DNA from 2 places in the Roseburia sp. AF25-13LB genome. Region 2 is predicted to be linked to the other one. Evidence: predicted binding sites of a transcription regulator. Region 2 holds the regulator's gene; the other holds the start of a gene.
What was found. Region 2 encodes Rex, which represses fermentation and respiration genes when NADH is low (regulators of the CRP and FNR family bind a similar motif). Its sites were predicted from a motif close to ATTGTTAANTANTTAACAAT; they were not measured.

Region 1 (8,319 bases), on a different contig from region 2:
AGCGTGTATTGCTGTGGGACTGGCCATCTTATCGAAAGGTGGCAATTTCAGCAAATATTCCAGTCTTTTGGTAGGTGATGTTTTAAGCATTTCTAAAAAGGAAATTATTTATCTGATTCTGATTTTTGCGGCAACACTGATTTTCTGGGGCGTGGCATTTAATAAGTTAAATGCGGTAAGCCTGCACCGGGCGCTGGCAAAGAGCCGGGGAATCCGGGTGAAGCTGATAGAAAATATTTTTGCAATTTTTATTGCATTAATTGTAATGCTTTCCATTAAATGGATTGGAATTTTGATCATCAATGCACTGCTGATTCTTCCGGCAGCAGCAAGCCGGAATATTTCGGTCAACATGCGGGAATATCATTTATTTTCCGTTATCTTTTCCCTGTTTTCGGGATTGCTCGGATTGATGATTTCCTATTTTACCAATGTTGCAACAGGTCCGATGATTGTGATTGTAGCAGCCATCATTTATTTTGCAACTTATGTATACGGAAGGAGAAATGCATGATGAGAACCACGAAAAAAGGAAGAAAAGGCGCACTTTTACTTACCTTTTTTCTGGCAGGAAGTTTACTGCAATCCGCTATGAGAATGAAAGTAAGAGTTACATTATAGATAAAGGGGCATTTCAGATGCCTTATGGTGAGGATACGACGGTGCAGGCACAGCTTGACGACTGGATTGCACAAGAGGATGGAAGTTATCTTGTAACTGCCTCCCTCTTAACCTATAGTGATGCAGAGGGAAGCAGTAACAGAACCTTCCAGTTTATATTAAACGATAATGGATATAAGGATGAACTTCCGGATCCATTATTCTACTATACCATCTCAAACGTCAGTCCGATGGATGATTCTTTTTCGAATCTGACTCAGGAGACGGAAGAAAACTCCCCCGGACAAGAGCCTTCGACCCAAAACGTTTCCGAATAGAATCAATGGCTGCATCCAGTTGCTTTTGCTTATTGGCAGAAGGAAGCTGGGTGCAGCTTTTTTTATTGCCATCTGGGAGCGGACTGCCGGAAGCTGTACTTTCTGTGGAAATCATGGCAGATGCTGATGAATCGGCTGCATAATCAAAAATAGAAAGCTGCACCGGTGCATCTTCAGGAAGCAGACGGCTGGTACGGATGCCAAGGAGCCGGACAGGTTCCTTATTCCAGAGCTGCTGGAAAAGGGAAACGGCAGTTTTATAAAGGGCATCTGTAGTATTTGTGGCTGAGAGGAGACCGCACTGGTGGGAAGTATTCGTAAAATCATGATAGCGGATTTCTACCGTAATACTCTGGGCTAACATTTTTTCTTTCCGGAGGCGCATGGATACAGATTCGGAAAGAGAGAGCAGAACCTTTTTTGCATCTGCTAAGGTGCGGGCGTCCTCCTTTAAAGTGGTGGAATTGCCAATCCCCTTGGCTTCCCGCTTGGTAGAATGCACATGGTCATCTCCGATTCCATTGGCATATTCCCACATCAGTGTGCCGTGGCTTTTGAATTCCTGCCGGAGGTAATCCGGGTCAGTGGCTGCAAGTTCTCCGATAGTACGGATGCCAAGTGCTTTCAACCGGGCAGCACTGGAATGCCCTACCATGTAGAGATCATCCACCGGAAGCGGCCACATTTTTTTTGCAATTTCATCCGGAAAAAGAGTGTGAATCCGATCCGGCTTGGTAAAATCGCTTGCCATCTTCGCCAGAAGCTTATTTGGAGCAATTCCAATATTAACGGTAAAACCAAATCGTGATTTAATATTTGCAGAAATGATTTTGGCTGCTGCAAGAGGAGATTCATACTGGTGGGCAATGGGCGTAAAGTCAAGAAAACATTCATCTATGGAAAGCTGCTCGATATCATCGGTGTAGGTATGTAGCAGTTCCATAAGTGCATGGCTTTTTCTCTGGTACATGGCATGATCCGGCGGAACCAGCATAAGGGTAGGACATTTGCGTAAAGCATTGGCAACCGGTTCGCCGGTGACAATCTTATAGGCTTTGGCGGGCACAGACTTGGCAAGAACCACACCGTGTCTTGTAGCAGAGTCACCGCCAATAATTGCCGGTATAGCGCGGATATCTAAAGTTTCACCATGCTCTAGGCGGTCAACAGCACTCCAGCTTAAAAAAGCAGAATTGACATCAATATGAAAGATAATCCGGTGCATAATGCTCCTCCTTTACCGTATTATGGAATTGCCGGCTGTTTACGGGCTTAATACCTTGGATACCTATATTATAAAAGCTTTCCGGTTGAAAAGAAAGGGCTTTTAGTGTATAGTAAGGTTACAAATAAGGGAAAACGCAGCGAGAATAATGGCAGGTGATTGTTTATGAGATTTAAAAGAATCGATGTGGATACGGTGCGCTGTATTATTTCAGAAGAAGAATTAATGGAAAATGGGCTGGAAGTAGATGATTTTCTGCAGAATGACGGAAGAACAGAATCGTTTCTGCGTAAGATTATTTCCATGGCAGAAGAAGAGGTCGGATATAAAGTACAGGGTGGAAATATTACCATTCAGGTTGCAGTACTGCCGGAGCATACGCTGGCACTTACTTTTTCTGAGAAGCCGGAGCTTGGCATCAGCAATATGTTGGAAAATCTGAAGTCTGCAGTAGAAAGTCTGGTTAAGAATGCTCCTGATATTGAAAAGCTGAAACAGACGTCAAAAGAGCTGGCAAATCAGAATCATACGGATGAAGGCATTGCGGAAATACAACCGGAGCAGTCAGAATCTAAGGCAGAAGAAAGCACAGATAAGAAACAGTCTACCGGTGGCTTTACACTAAAAGACCGGAATTTTTATCAGCTTTGCTTTGCAAGCATGGAACGTGCAATTTGTTATGCCAAGGGCGTCCGTCTGGAACTGCCGATGAAGAGCAGTCTTTATTATCTGACCAGAGAGGATGCTTATTATCTTTTGCTTGAGAAGGGAGAACTTAGTGATAAACAGCTTTGTCGTCTTTTAAGTGCTTCTTTGGAATTTGCAGATGATATTTATGCGCATGGACCGACCCGGGCATATATTATGGAGCATGGAAAATGTATTTTGCCGGAGCAGGCGTTAGAACATTTACAGGAAATTTAGACAGACAGAGGAATTGGAATGGAAGAATATAAAGATAAAGCATCTTTTGAAGAATTTTTTAAGCAGAACTATGTCCCACTGGATTATAAATCCATTCGGAATGAGATGCGGGAGGCAGCCGGAGATGGCTGGAGCCTTTTTACCGATGAATACAAATTTCGTGGAAAGATAGATAAGAAAGATTTTATTGTGCATATGACAGGCGATGCCTACTGCACTTTTGAAGAGATTGTGGAAAATGCAATTGATGAGTTGAACAGCGGAATCCTTGACATTGTGATGGAAATCGGCAATGAGATGGAATTTGACAACGATACAGCAGAAATTTATTTTGATACCATTGAAAAGCAGTTGAAGGAAATGTTAGATGCCCTTTATGATGATGTGCTTAAAGATTTATAAAAGCAGGTAAAATAAACAGTAAAGATAGAAAAGGCCCCGGAAGAACGATTGTATTGAAAATTAGTTCTTCCGGGGTTTCTTATATGCCTTTAATATCAATCGGAGAGTTTGCTCATGGCACGGGATTTTTCAGAGCAGGCATTCTGGGCAGCAATTACGGTGCTGCGGAAGGAGCCTTCCTCTAATTTTGCCACAGCAGCAATGGTAGTTCCGGCCGGGGAGCAGACTGCATCCTTTAATTCACCCGGATGTTTACCGGTCTCTAATACCATTTTAGCTGCACCAAGAACGGACTGGGCAGCAAATTTATAAGCCTGGGCACGCGGCATTCCGTCATTAACGGCTGCGTCAGCCATTGCTTCAATAAACATATAGACGTAAGCCGGTGAGGAACCGCTGACTCCGACTACGGCATCCATAAGACTTTCCGGTACAATTTCTGCTTTACCAAAGCTTTCAAAGAGAGAGACAACCATTTTGTTTTCTTCTTCTGTGATATGCTCATTTGGGGTAATGGCAGACATGGCTTCCTGAACCATAGCCGGTGTATTTGGCATGGTACGAACCAGTTTAATATCTTTGCTGAATAAAGATTCAATCCGTGAAATGGTCTGTCCGGCAGCAATGGCAACTATGATTTTGTCATCGGTAACACTGTCTTTGATTTCTTTGATGACTGTTTCATAAAGATATGGTTTTACAGCAAGAAAAATGATATCGGATTCTACAGCAACAGTCTCATTGTCTAAGGTGGTGCGGATACCATACTGCTCAGAAAGTGTATCCAGTGTGGCCTGGGTTTTCGCACTGGCAATCAGGTGGCTGGCAGGAACCAGACCGGAAGAGATAATTCCGCCAATCATGGCACGACCCATATTACCGCTTCCGATAAAACCAATTTTTTTATCTAACATGATGCATTCTCCTTTTATGAAAGGGGATATCCCAGATGATACTGGAATATCCCCTTTGATATTGTCTAAGTATAAGTTCAATTAGAAATCTGTTAAGTCAGCGGCTCTTCTCTCTAAGAAAGCACTCATGCCTTCTTTTTTATCATGGGTAGAGCAGGTTACGCCAAACAGGTTAGCTTCCATTTCAACAGCATTCTTGATATCCATATCATATCCGTTGTTGATAGCAGCTTTTGCGATAGATACTGCATAGCTTCCTTTAGAGATAATTTTCTCTGCCATAGCTTTTGCGGTTGGCATTAATTCTTCTTTTGCAACAACTTTGTTTACAAGTCCGATGCGGTATGCTTCGTTTGCATCGATGTTATCGCAGGTGAAGATCATTTCTTTTGCACGTCCCATGCCAACAAGACGGGCAAGTCTCTGTGTACCACCGAATCCTGGGATGATTCCAAGACCACACTCAGGCTGTCCGAATACTGCGTTGTCAGAAGCAATACGGATATCACATGCCATAGAAATTTCGCATCCGCCACCTAAAGCGAATCCATTAACAGCAGCAATAGTTACCTGTCTCATATTCATTAATTTAAAGAATGGAACAGAAGCTTTCATACCGAATGCTCTTGCTTCAGCAGCAGAGAAGTTAACCATCTCAGCGATGTCAGCACCAGCAACGAAAGATTTGAATTCGTTACCTTTCTTATCAGCACCACCGGTTAAGATAACGACTTTGATATCGTCTCTTCCTTCGATTTCGGTAAGAACAGTGTTCAGTTCATCCAATGTTTCGGAATTCAATGCGTTTAATGCTGCAGGTCTGGTAATAGTAAGAACTGCAATTTCGTTTTCAACTGTTAAAGTTAAGTTGTTCATGAAATAGGACCCTCCTGATTGATAAATTATTAACAATGTTTCAATACTTATAATGGTATAACTTTTGGGAGGATTTGTCAATAAAAACTGGTATTTTACAGGGATTGTGCTACAATAGGAAAAGACTTGTCATGTGATTACGCAATGGTTTTTGTGAGGAAGCGGATTTTTGGAATTTTAAGTAGCTTTTCTATAAGATTTTTTATTGAAAGCAGAATGTATACAATTCTAAAAATTGCTTTTTTCTTATTGTTGTCTGTTTTACCACCTGCTTTGACCGGATGCCTTTTGTGGTCCGTCTGTTACGGATATCTAAGGCACCTTTAAGCAGCTCTAGGCATTTCTGCTTATAAAGCTGTTTTCCGGCAACCGGCGCATAGTCACATCCGTGCTCCAATGCGCCTTCCTGGCACATCCATGTGCCAGGATTGCCAGTTGACAAAAGAAATGCCAAGAGCTGCTAGCAAGGCACCTAAATGATATCCGTAATCAGGCGAACCGCAGAAGGCATACTGTCAAACATTGGAAAAACAGGCATTATCCCAAGAGAAAAAAGCACTTTTTTAGAATTGTAGCATTCTGATTTCTAAAAAGGCTATAGAAAAGCTGCTTAAAATTCGAAAACCACTGCTTCTAAAAAATAATTGCGTAATTACATGACAGGACTTGTACAAAGAGAGGTCAATGAAAATGAAAGATACAAAATCATACTTATCAAAAATCGTACAGGATATGCCGGATTCCGGAATCAAGGATTTCTTTGATGTGGCAAATACCATGGAAGGTGCACTTTCACTGGGTGTAGGCGAACCGGATTTCCCGACACCGGAGCATGTAAGAGAGGCAGCGATTGCTTCTATAAAAAAGGGGGATACCAAATACACCGATAACCGCGGAACGGTAGAACTGCGTGCAGCGGCAGCGGATTATCTGACAAAATTTGATTTGCATTATGATAAACAGGACGAAATACTGATTACCATGGGAGCCAGCGAAGGAATTGATTTAGCTCTTCGGACACTGGTGAATCCGGGAGAGGAAGTTTTAGTGGCAGAACCTTCCTACGTTTCCTATATTCCATGTATTGAATTATGTGGCGGTGTTCCGGTATCATTAAAATTAAGAGCGGAGAATAAATTCCGTCTGACCAGAGAACAGTTAGAGGAAAAGATAACGGAGAAATCCAAAGTCTTACTGATTTCCTATCCGAACAATCCGACCGGAGCCATTATGGAAAAGGAAGATTTAGAGGCAATCGCAGAAGTGGTAAAGGAACATGATTTGTTCGTGATTACCGATGAAATCTATGCAGAATTAACCTATGGAAAGAAACATGTTTCCATCGCATCCCTTCCGGGCATGTATGAGCGCTGCGTTGTATTAAACGGATTTTCCAAAGCATTTGCCATGACCGGATGGCGTATGGGAATTGCAGCAGGACCAAAGGATGTTATTTTCCATATGAATAAAATACATCAGTTTACAACTATGTCAGCAGGAACCACCAGCCAGTATGCGGCATTGGAAGCATTGACCAGTCCGGTGAGAGATGAAGAGATTGCAGTCATGCGGGAAGAGTATGATGCCAGAAGAACACTGATGGTAGAGGGATTCCGTAAGATGGGATTATCCGTAGCAGAACCGGAAGGTGCATTCTATGTATTTCCGGACATTCGAAAAACAGGACTTACCAGTGAAGAATTCTGTAACCGCCTGTTGCAGGAACAGAAGGTAGCCGTTATCCCGGGAAATGCCTTCGGTACATGCGGAGAAGGCTTTGTACGATGCTCCTATGCATATTCGCAGGATGTCATTCGTGCCTGTCTGGAGAAAATTGCTGAATTCGTAGCACAGTTCTAATAATTGGAAAATTATTATGTGATGCATTTGATTTACGTGAGTAGATGGTATTGTTGATAAGATACCCGGACAGTCCGTTAAGTAAGGATGCCTGATAAAGGCGGTTAGTGGCACTTGGAATTTCGTCCGGCATCCGGCAACGCTGGCACAGGGATGTGCCAGCGAGGTGCATATGAACATGGATGTGAATTTGCACCGGTTGCCAGCGAAGGCTGTATCCCTTCGAAATTCTTAGTGCCACTTATCGGCTTTATGTGGCATCAGAACTTAACGGACTGCCGGGATATGCTCGGTTCAAACTATCGATAGCAACGTACAACCCTGCACCCACGAAACAGAAATAGAATTAGAAAGAGGAACCATGAGAGAACCATTTGACCTGACAACCCTGATAGAACCATTATTAAATTGGTTTAAAGACCATGCCAGAGTGTTGCCCTGGCGCAATGAGCCGACTCCATACCGGGTGTGGGTGTCTGAAATTATGCTGCAGCAGACCAGAGTGGAAGCGGTAAAACCATATTTTGACCGGTTTTTAAAGGAACTGCCGGATGTAGCAGCACTTTCAGAATGCCCGGAGGAGAAGCTTTTGAAACTCTGGGAAGGACTTGGATACTACAACCGGGTGAGAAATATGCAGATTGCAGCACAGACGGTCATGGAGAATTATCATGGAGAGCTTCCGGCAGATTATGAGGCACTGACAAAGTTGAAAGGAATTGGTCATTATACGGCAGGAGCCATCGCATCTATCGCATTTGGCATTCCGGTACCGGCGGTGGATGGAAATGTGCTCCGTGTCATATCCCGGGTAACAGAGGATGATGCGGATATCATGAAAGCATCTGTGCGGACGGCAATGGAGAAGGACTTATTGGAAATTATGCCGGAAAACAGGGCGGGAGCTTTTAACCAGGCACTGATGGAGCTTGGTGCAACGGTATGTCTGCCGAATGGGGCACCTTTATGCGAAGCATGTCCTTGGAAAGAAGTCTGCCGGGCACAAAAGAGCGGACGCTGGAGAGAACTTCCGGTAAAGAGCAAGGCGAAGGCAAGAAGGATAGAGGACAGAACAGTTCTTGTTATAAAGGCAGAGGATAAGGTCCTTTTGCATAAACGGGCCAACAAGGGACTTTTAGCTGGACTCTATGAATTTCCAAATGTGGAAGGGCATCTTAAG
Region 2 (8,319 bases):
GTCAGTCCATGCTTTGAAACTGTTTTGCTCCGTTCATCTGCTGCCGCCGCATGTACATATACCCCAAGCGGTGCCGCCTGCTCTGCAGATAGGCCCTGCGCCATCAGACTTCCAATAATTCCGCTCAGTACATCACCACTTCCCGCAGTAGCCATTCCGTTGTTACCGTTCCGGTTAATAAATGTTTTCCCATAAGGAATTGCCGTTACCGTTCTGCTGTCTTTCAAAACACAGATTACATTATATTCCCTTGCGAAATCTTCCGCAACCTGCTCAATATTTTCTTTGATATAGGAAACGGCAAGCTGTTTTAACCGGGACATTTCCCCTAGATGTGGCGTTAATACCAGTTCTGTATGCGGGCGAAGAAGCTGTTCGGTCTGCTCTGCTATGATATTTAATGCATCGGCATCTACTACCATTGGTACTGCCGCATTCTTAAGTACCGTCTTTACAATACTGTGTGCCACATCACTTTTGCCAATTCCAGGTCCTAAAATAATAACATCTGCCCAGGACAGACATTCTATCAGCTGCTGTGTATCAGCCTTTTTTGCAGAATAGGTAGTAAGAACTGCCTCCGGCACTGCTGTCTGTAAGATAATACGGTTTTCTTCCGGTGTATATATTCTCACCAGACCACAGCCACTGCGATAAGCTGCCTTTGCTGCAAGAACCGCCGCACCTGCCATATTCACGCTTCCGGCAACCAGAAGGACTTTTCCAAAGGTTCCCTTGTTCGAATCAGCAGCACGATTATTTAAAAAATTTAAATCTTCCTTTGTGATTGCATAAGCTGCAGGTCTTTTATCTAACCAGCTTTCTTCTCCGATTCCGATATCCTTAACCGTAATATTTCCGCAGTATTCTGCACCAGGAAATAATACCATTCCGGTCTTGCAGTAAGCAAAGGTTACGGTATCATCTGCTTTGAATGCACCACCTAATACAGTTCCATTATCTGCCGAGACACCGGATGGTATATCCACCGCCAGCCGGTGGGCACTGCTCTGGTTTAGCCGTTCCATCAAGTGCACCAGTTCATCATCTAATTTTCGTGATAATCCTATGCCAAATAACGCATCAATAATCAGGCTGTAGGAATTTGCATCCTCCATTTCATCAATAAATGGTACACCATATGATGTCAAGATTTCATACTGTTCTTTTGCCTGCTTTGAAAAATGTGTTTTATTTCCATAGAGATATACTTCAACCGGAATGTGGGATAAGTATAACAATCTTGCAATTGCCATACCATCGCCGCCGTTATTTCCGGTTCCACACACTACCAGCACGCGATTACATGAAATTTCTTTTTCCTGTATTACTTCTATCGCAGAAAGTGCTGCCCGCTCCATTAGAACCATGGATGGCACTTTAAAATGTTCGATTGTATTGGTATCACATGTTTTCATTTCCCGGGAATTTACAAGATATTCCATAAATTAATTCCTTTCGTCCGCATTTTCCACCGCTTTTTTTCCCTGCAGACGGTCTTCATCTTCCTGCCGCAGATCAAATATATTTAAAATATCCACACCAAAAATATCATGCATATAAGAATAAATCTGCCGGTTGTTGATTTCACGGTTCTGTTTTTTGATGATATTTTTCTTAAGTTCTACCCTTACCTTATCAATCCAGTCCGTAATTTCATCTGCTTCTTTGCTGTTCTGTCTTAGTCTCTCATAGCAGTAACGCATGCTTTCTAACATAAGTTCCTGATTTGCACTGTTTATATTTCGTGGAAGTTCAATTAATTCATCCTCAATTTCTTCCATTTTGACATTGACTTCATCAATCAGTCTCTTGTCTTCATCTAATTTTCTGGAAGAAATATCCCCCTCATTTTCCTCATGAGTTCCTTCCATGTTGACAACAATGCTTTTCATCAACCGATTCTTTGTCTTTTTCAGTTCTTTCAAATCATTATTAAGCTTTCCCTGCTGTTCTAACAACTGATTTACCTTTTCTTCCAGCTGCTTGATTTCACTGGTTTTTCCGCTTAACGCAAAAAGTCTGTGCCATTTCTGATCCAATACAAGTATTGGTACTTTTCTGCTTTCTAATGCTTCCAGAAATTCCTTGTCATCTTTCATGCAAAAACACCTCTATTCCAGCGTTTCCTTTTCCCTTTTGTTCTTTGTCATATTATAGGATAACTGCATCAGGCTGTCTGATAAATGTACATTTTCCACTACAACATTTTCATCCAACACTTCCAGATCCACATGGGCAAAATTCCAGATTGCATGTACACCAAGGCTTACCAGCTGGTTGGCCACAGCATCTGCCTTTTCTTTCGGCATAGTCAGTGTAGCAATATCTACCTTATGTGTCTTTACAAATTCTTCCAGTTTATCAATCATTTCGATTTTATTGCCACGAATGGATTTTCCGCATAACTCCGGATTCACGTCAAACAATCCTACTATGACGAAGCCGAGTTTTTCAAACTTCACATAATTGGCAAGTGCCTGTCCTAAGTTACCAGCTCCAATAATAATAATATTATGCTGTTCATTTAATCCCATAATCTTTCCGATTTCTTCATACAGAAATTGTACATTGTAACCATATCCCTGCTGTCCAAAACCACCAAAATTATTTAAATCCTGTCTGATCTGCGATGCGGTCACTTTCATTCTTGCACTCAGTTCATTCGATGAAATACGTTCTACCCCTTCATCTAAAAGTTCCCCCAGATATCGGTAATATCTTGGCATTCTACGAATTACTGCCTGTGATATTTCTTTGCTCATTCTGCCAGTTCCTCCTGCTCTCAATACCCTACAATAATTATAGTTTCTTGCCGAAAGGATGTCAATGTGTTACAACTTTAACAATCTTTCTGTAAACTTAATTCTTCCCATTTTGCATAGAGTTCTTCCAGCGCTGCCTCTTCCTGCATCTGCTCCTCATGGATTTTGTTTAATTCATAGGAATTTGATGCTACCTCCGGCTTTGACAGTTCATCATTTAATGCTTCTATCTTTGCCTCTCTCTTAGCAATTTCATCTTCTGTACGCTTTAATTCGTTTTCCAGCTTACGTTTTGCTGCCTGCTGTTTCTTCATTTCTTCCCAGCTTAACTTCTGTTTTCCTCCGCCGGATATCTGCTCTGTTCCATTATTTTCTCCAGTTCCATCGGAAACAATGACATTTCCTTTTGCCACTGAATTGTCTGCACGATCCTGTGTAGCTGTGCCAAACGCCGCTAACTCCTGAACTTCCTTTTTCTCCAGATAATAATCATAATTTCCAATATAATTTAGAATTGTTTCATTCTTTAAATCAAGAATTCTGCTGGCAGTTTTATTAATAAAATAACGGTCATGGGATACATAAAGCACCGTTCCGGTATAGGAATTGATGGCTGACTCTAAAATTTCCTTTGACATAATATCAAGGTGGTTGGTCGGCTCGTCTAAAATTAAGAAGTTCGCATTGGATAACATCAGTTTTGCCAGTGAAACACGACCTCTTTCTCCACCACTGATATCACGAATCCGCTTAAACACATCATCATCCGTAAATAAAAATGCTGCTAACACATTTCGAATCTTCGTTGCCTTCAGATTCGGATAAGCATCTGCAATTTCATCAAATAACGTCTTATCCGGGTCTAAGTTCTGATGCTCCTGATCGTAATATCCGATTTCCACATTGCTTCCAAGCTTTATCTCCCCGGCATCTGCGTCTACAATTCCATTGATTATCTTTAAAATGGTGGTTTTCCCGGTACCGTTATTTCCGATTAAAGCAACTTTTTCCCCTCGCTTAATCTGAAAATCAATGTTTGAAAACAGTTTATGCTCGTAAGATTTTGAAAGACCTTTCACCGAAAGTACATCATTTCCACTGGTAATTTCCGGCTCCAATGTAATATGCATATCTGTTTTTTCATCGATTGGCTTCTCAATACGTTCTATTTTATCCAATGCCTTCTCACGGCTTTCCGCACGCTTAATGGACTTTTCCCGGTTAAAGGATTTTAACTTGGATATTACTTCTTCCTGGTGCTTGATTTCCCGCTGCTGGTTATAATACTGTCGCAAAAGACTTTCCCGCTGTATTTCCTTCTGCCTCGCATATGCGGTATAATTTCCCGGAAATACCGTTGCCGTATGGCGGGATATTTCCACTACCTTCGTAACAATCCGGTCTAAGAAATAACGGTCATGGGCTACGATAATTACGGCTCCTTTATAATTCAAAAGATAGTTTTCAAGCCATGCAATCGATGCCATATCAAGGTGGTTGGTCGGCTCGTCGAGCATGATAATGTCAGGCTTGGTTACCAGAAGTCTGCCTAATGCCACTCTGGTCTTCTGTCCTCCGGATAACTCTGACATTTTCTTTCCGAAATCATTTTCCGAAAAACCAAGTCCCTTTAACACACCGTTTATCTCACTGCGAAAAGTCAGTCCGCCCTCTAACTCAAAGGCATGGCTGAAACGGTTATACTGCTCCATATATTTCTCTAATTCATCTGCGCTTACATGCTGCATGTCTTCTTCCATTTTACGAAGCTTTTCTTCTTTTTCAATTAATGCATCGCAGGCATGAAGCACTTCATTATAAATGGTCTCGTTGCTGTCTTTATCCTGATACTGGGCAAGATAACCGATGGTTTTTCCTTTTGCAACGGTTACCTCGCCACTGTCCGGTGCCAGCTCTCCCACTATAATTTTCAATAACGTAGATTTGCCGGCACCATTGATGCCGACAATTGCTGTTTTCTCATTATCTTCTACATGAAAAGAAACATTCTGTATTATGGTGTCTGTCCCAAAGGATTTACTGATATTCTGACAGGCTAAAATCATGGAAGTCTCCTCACTTTTTCTCTTCGCCCCATAAGTAAAGCATTCTTTACAAGGGGCTTTTTATAGCTGAAAATTCCGGGACGGCACACTATTCTGCCCTCCCGGAGTATAAAATTTATAACATTTTCTCTAATGTAGCACGGATTGCCTTGATAAAGTCTTCACTGTTTAATACAGTCGGATTTTCAATTGTAGTAATCAGTGCAAGGTCTTTGGTCATCTTTCCGGATTCAATCGTATCTACACAGGCTTTTTCCAGTTTGTCGGCAAATGTGCTTAACTCCTGGTTGCCATCTAATTCACCTCTCTTACGAAGTGCTCCGGTCCATGCAAAAATAGTTGCTACGGAGTTGGTGGATGTTTCTTCTCCCTTGAGGTGTTTATAATAGTGACGCTGAACTGTTCCGTGTGCAGCTTCATATTCATAATATCCTGCCGGTGATACCAGTACGGAAGTCATCATGGCAAGGGAACCAAATGCAGATGATACCATATCACTCATAACATCTCCATCATAGTTCTTACATGCCCAGATAAAGCCGCCCTCTGCTTTCATCACACGGGCTACCGCATCATCGATTAAGGTATAGAAGTAGGTAATTCCTGCTTCTTCGAATTTTTCTTTATATTCCGCATCAAAGATTTCCTGGAAAATATCTTTGAAAGTATGGTCATATTTTTTGGAAATGGTATCCTTGGTTGCAAACCATAAATCCTGTCTGGTAGAAAGTGCATAGCTAAAGCAGCTTCTTGCAAAGCTTTCGATAGAATCATTTAAGTTATGCTGTCCCTGGACAACACCTGCTCCGGTAAAGTTATGAATCAGCTCTCTTGTTTCCGTTCCGTCCTCTGCTGTATAAACCAGTTCACATTTTCCCGGTCCCGGAATCTTCATTTCAGAAGCCTTGTATACATCACCGTAAGCATGTCTTGCAATGGTAATCGGTTTCTTCCAGTTCTTAACACATGGCTCAATTCCCTTTACAACGATTGGTGCACGGAATACCGTTCCATCTAACATTGCACGGATAGTTCCATTCGGACTCTTCCACATTTCCTTTAAGTTGTACTCCGTCATACGTGCTGCATTTGGTGTAATGGTAGCACATTTTACTGCAACACCGTATTTCTTTGTTGCATTTGCAGAATCTACAGTTACCTGGTCATCCGTTTCATTACGATGTTCAAGACCCAGGTCATAATATTCTGTGTTCAAATCAATAAATGGTAATAACAGTTCATCCTTAATCATTTTCCAAAGGATTCTTGTCATTTCGTCTCCGTCCATTTCAACCAAAGGGGTAGTCATTTTAATTTTGTCCATCTTTCTATCCTCCATTTACTATTTCAGCAGATTGTCCCAGCCATAATTATCCATATTTTCAATAGTATTTAACATATGACTTGTCGCAAGCAGTTCTGCTTCTTTTGCATTGTGCTGCTTCAATGCTTCTACAATCTTTTTATGTTCATCATTTGATTTTACCACACGATCCGGCATTGACAAAGTGATTTTTCGAACTCTTTCCACATAATGATGAAATGCAGACAATTCATGCTTTAACATTTTGCTTCCGGAAGCTTCATAAAGCACCTCATGAAACTTATTATCCAGCTCCAATATCTGTGCATAATTTTCCTTCTTAGCATGAAATTCCACCAGAAAAATGTTTTCTTCCAGTTCCGCTATCTGCTCCTTGGTAATTCTGTCTGCCGCCCACTTTGTGCAAAGTCCCTCCAGCCGTGCACGGATTTCATAGATATCTTTTACGTCTTCTTTCGTAATTCCCTCTACGAATGCTCCGCGGTTTGGAATGATTCTGACGAGTCCTTCCAGTTCAAGCTGCCTTAAGGCTTCTCTTACCGGAGTACGGCTGACACCCAGTTCATCACCCAGGGTTTTTTCTTTTAATTCTTCATCGCACTTGTATTTTCCGGATAAGATATTTTCACGAATCGTATGAAATACTCTTCCGCTTAAAGAATATCCTTCTTCGCCCACGATAAAGCCTCCTTAATTTATAATACAATTCCGAGTTTTTTACAACAGTCAGTTATCTGTACTACAAGTTCGTTATCTGTAATTACAGTTACACGTCCCTCATCATACTGCTCGTCTACCCACTGTTTGATGGTCTTTACCAGTTCCGAATTCTTATCTACTTTACGGTCATCACTGAGACGGTAATAGGTATTAATCCAGTGTGCAATTCCAGCAAGTCCTGATGTATTGGAAACAGATACCAGTGCCGGACGATTTAAGAATTTTTCGGTATCAAAAATGTTATAAATTTCTTCATTTTTCAAAAGTCCGTCTGCATGGATACCTGCTCTTGTAACGTTAAAATTACTTCCGACAAATGGTGTACGGCTTGGAACCTTATAATTCAATTCCTTCTCATAATATTCTGCCAGTTCTGTGATAACTCTGGTATCCATTCCATCCAGGGTACCCTTTAACTGCGCATATTCAAATACCATTGCTTCCAGAGGTGTGTTACCGGTTCTCTCACCAATACCAAATAAGGAACAGTTTACGCCGGATGCACCGTAAAGCCATGCTGTGGTCGAGTTATTGACTGCTTTATAGAAATCGTTGTGTCCATGCCATTCAATCAATTCAGAAGGAACTCCTGCATGTGTGGTAAGTCCGTAAATGATACCCGGTACACTTCGCGGAATTACTGCTCCCGGGAAGTTTACACCATATCCCATGGTATCGCAGGCACGAATCTTAATCGGAATATTGTATTCTTTCATTAACTTCATCAGCTCTAAGCAGAACGGAATTACAAATCCGTAAATATCAGAACGTGTAATATCCTCCAAATGACATCTTGGACTGATTCCAGTCTCTAAGCATTCACGAATCACACTTAAGTAAAGATTCATAACTTCGCTTCTGGTCATTTTCATTTTATAGAAAATATGATAATCGGAGCAGCTTACCAAAATACCGGTTTCACGCAGTCCCAAATCTTTTACCAGCTGGAAATCCTGTTTGCTGGCACGAATCCAGCTGGTGACTTCCGGGAATTTATAACCACGCTCTAAGCATTTATATACGGCATCACGATCCTTCTTGCTATATAGGAAGAACTCGCTCTGACGAATTTTACCCTTTGGTCCGCCTAATTTATGTAAGTAATCATAGATGGTTACAATCTGTTCTGTGGTATATGGTGCTCTTGACTGCTGACCATCACGGAATGTTGTATCAGTAATCCAGATATCCTCCGGCATATTATGCGGAACGATTCTGTCATTAAATGCAATTTTCGGAATTTCCTCATATGGAAAAAGATTGCGGAATACATTTGGTTCCTCAACATCTACAAGCTGATAAAAATGCTCTTCCAACTGTAATAGATTAGTTTTTTCATTCATAACGACTTCTCTCATGGAACACACTCCTTTTGATTCACAAATATTCTTGAATAATTGTATACAATTATACTTGTATGTGTCAAGAGCTTTTTCAAGATTAT

Region 1: the regulator Rex is predicted to act here: its motif matches at 5,297-5,316, upstream of DWY37_RS14190 (enoyl-CoA hydratase-related protein).

What each region holds. Positions count from the first base shown of each region.
Region 1 covers NZ_QUFO01000013.1:19,759-28,077, reverse strand. Annotated here, with positions in the region: gene DWY37_RS14215 (metal ABC transporter permease) at 1-514, shown strand, start outside; gene DWY37_RS15730 (hypothetical protein) at 507-938, shown strand; gene DWY37_RS14210 (DNA polymerase Y family protein) at 844-2,163, opposite strand; gene DWY37_RS14205 (adaptor protein MecA) at 2,329-3,087, shown strand; gene DWY37_RS14200 (hypothetical protein) at 3,106-3,489, shown strand; gene proC (pyrroline-5-carboxylate reductase) at 3,585-4,403, opposite strand; gene DWY37_RS14190 (enoyl-CoA hydratase-related protein) at 4,485-5,279, opposite strand; gene DWY37_RS14180 (pyridoxal phosphate-dependent aminotransferase) at 5,970-7,139, shown strand; gene DWY37_RS14175 (hypothetical protein) at 7,254-7,448, shown strand; gene mutY (A/G-specific adenine glycosylase) at 7,501-8,319, shown strand, end outside.
Region 2 covers NZ_QUFO01000001.1:392,278-400,596, forward strand. Annotated here, with positions in the region: gene DWY37_RS01955 (NAD(P)H-hydrate dehydratase) at 1-1,445, opposite strand, end outside; gene DWY37_RS01960 (hypothetical protein) at 1,449-2,102, opposite strand; gene DWY37_RS01965 (redox-sensing transcriptional repressor Rex) at 2,115-2,765, opposite strand; gene DWY37_RS01970 (ABC-F family ATP-binding cassette domain-containing protein) at 2,843-4,831, opposite strand; gene DWY37_RS01975 (NADP-dependent isocitrate dehydrogenase) at 4,947-6,155, opposite strand; gene DWY37_RS01980 (GntR family transcriptional regulator) at 6,174-6,833, opposite strand; gene DWY37_RS01985 (isopropylmalate/homocitrate/citramalate synthase) at 6,851-8,233, opposite strand.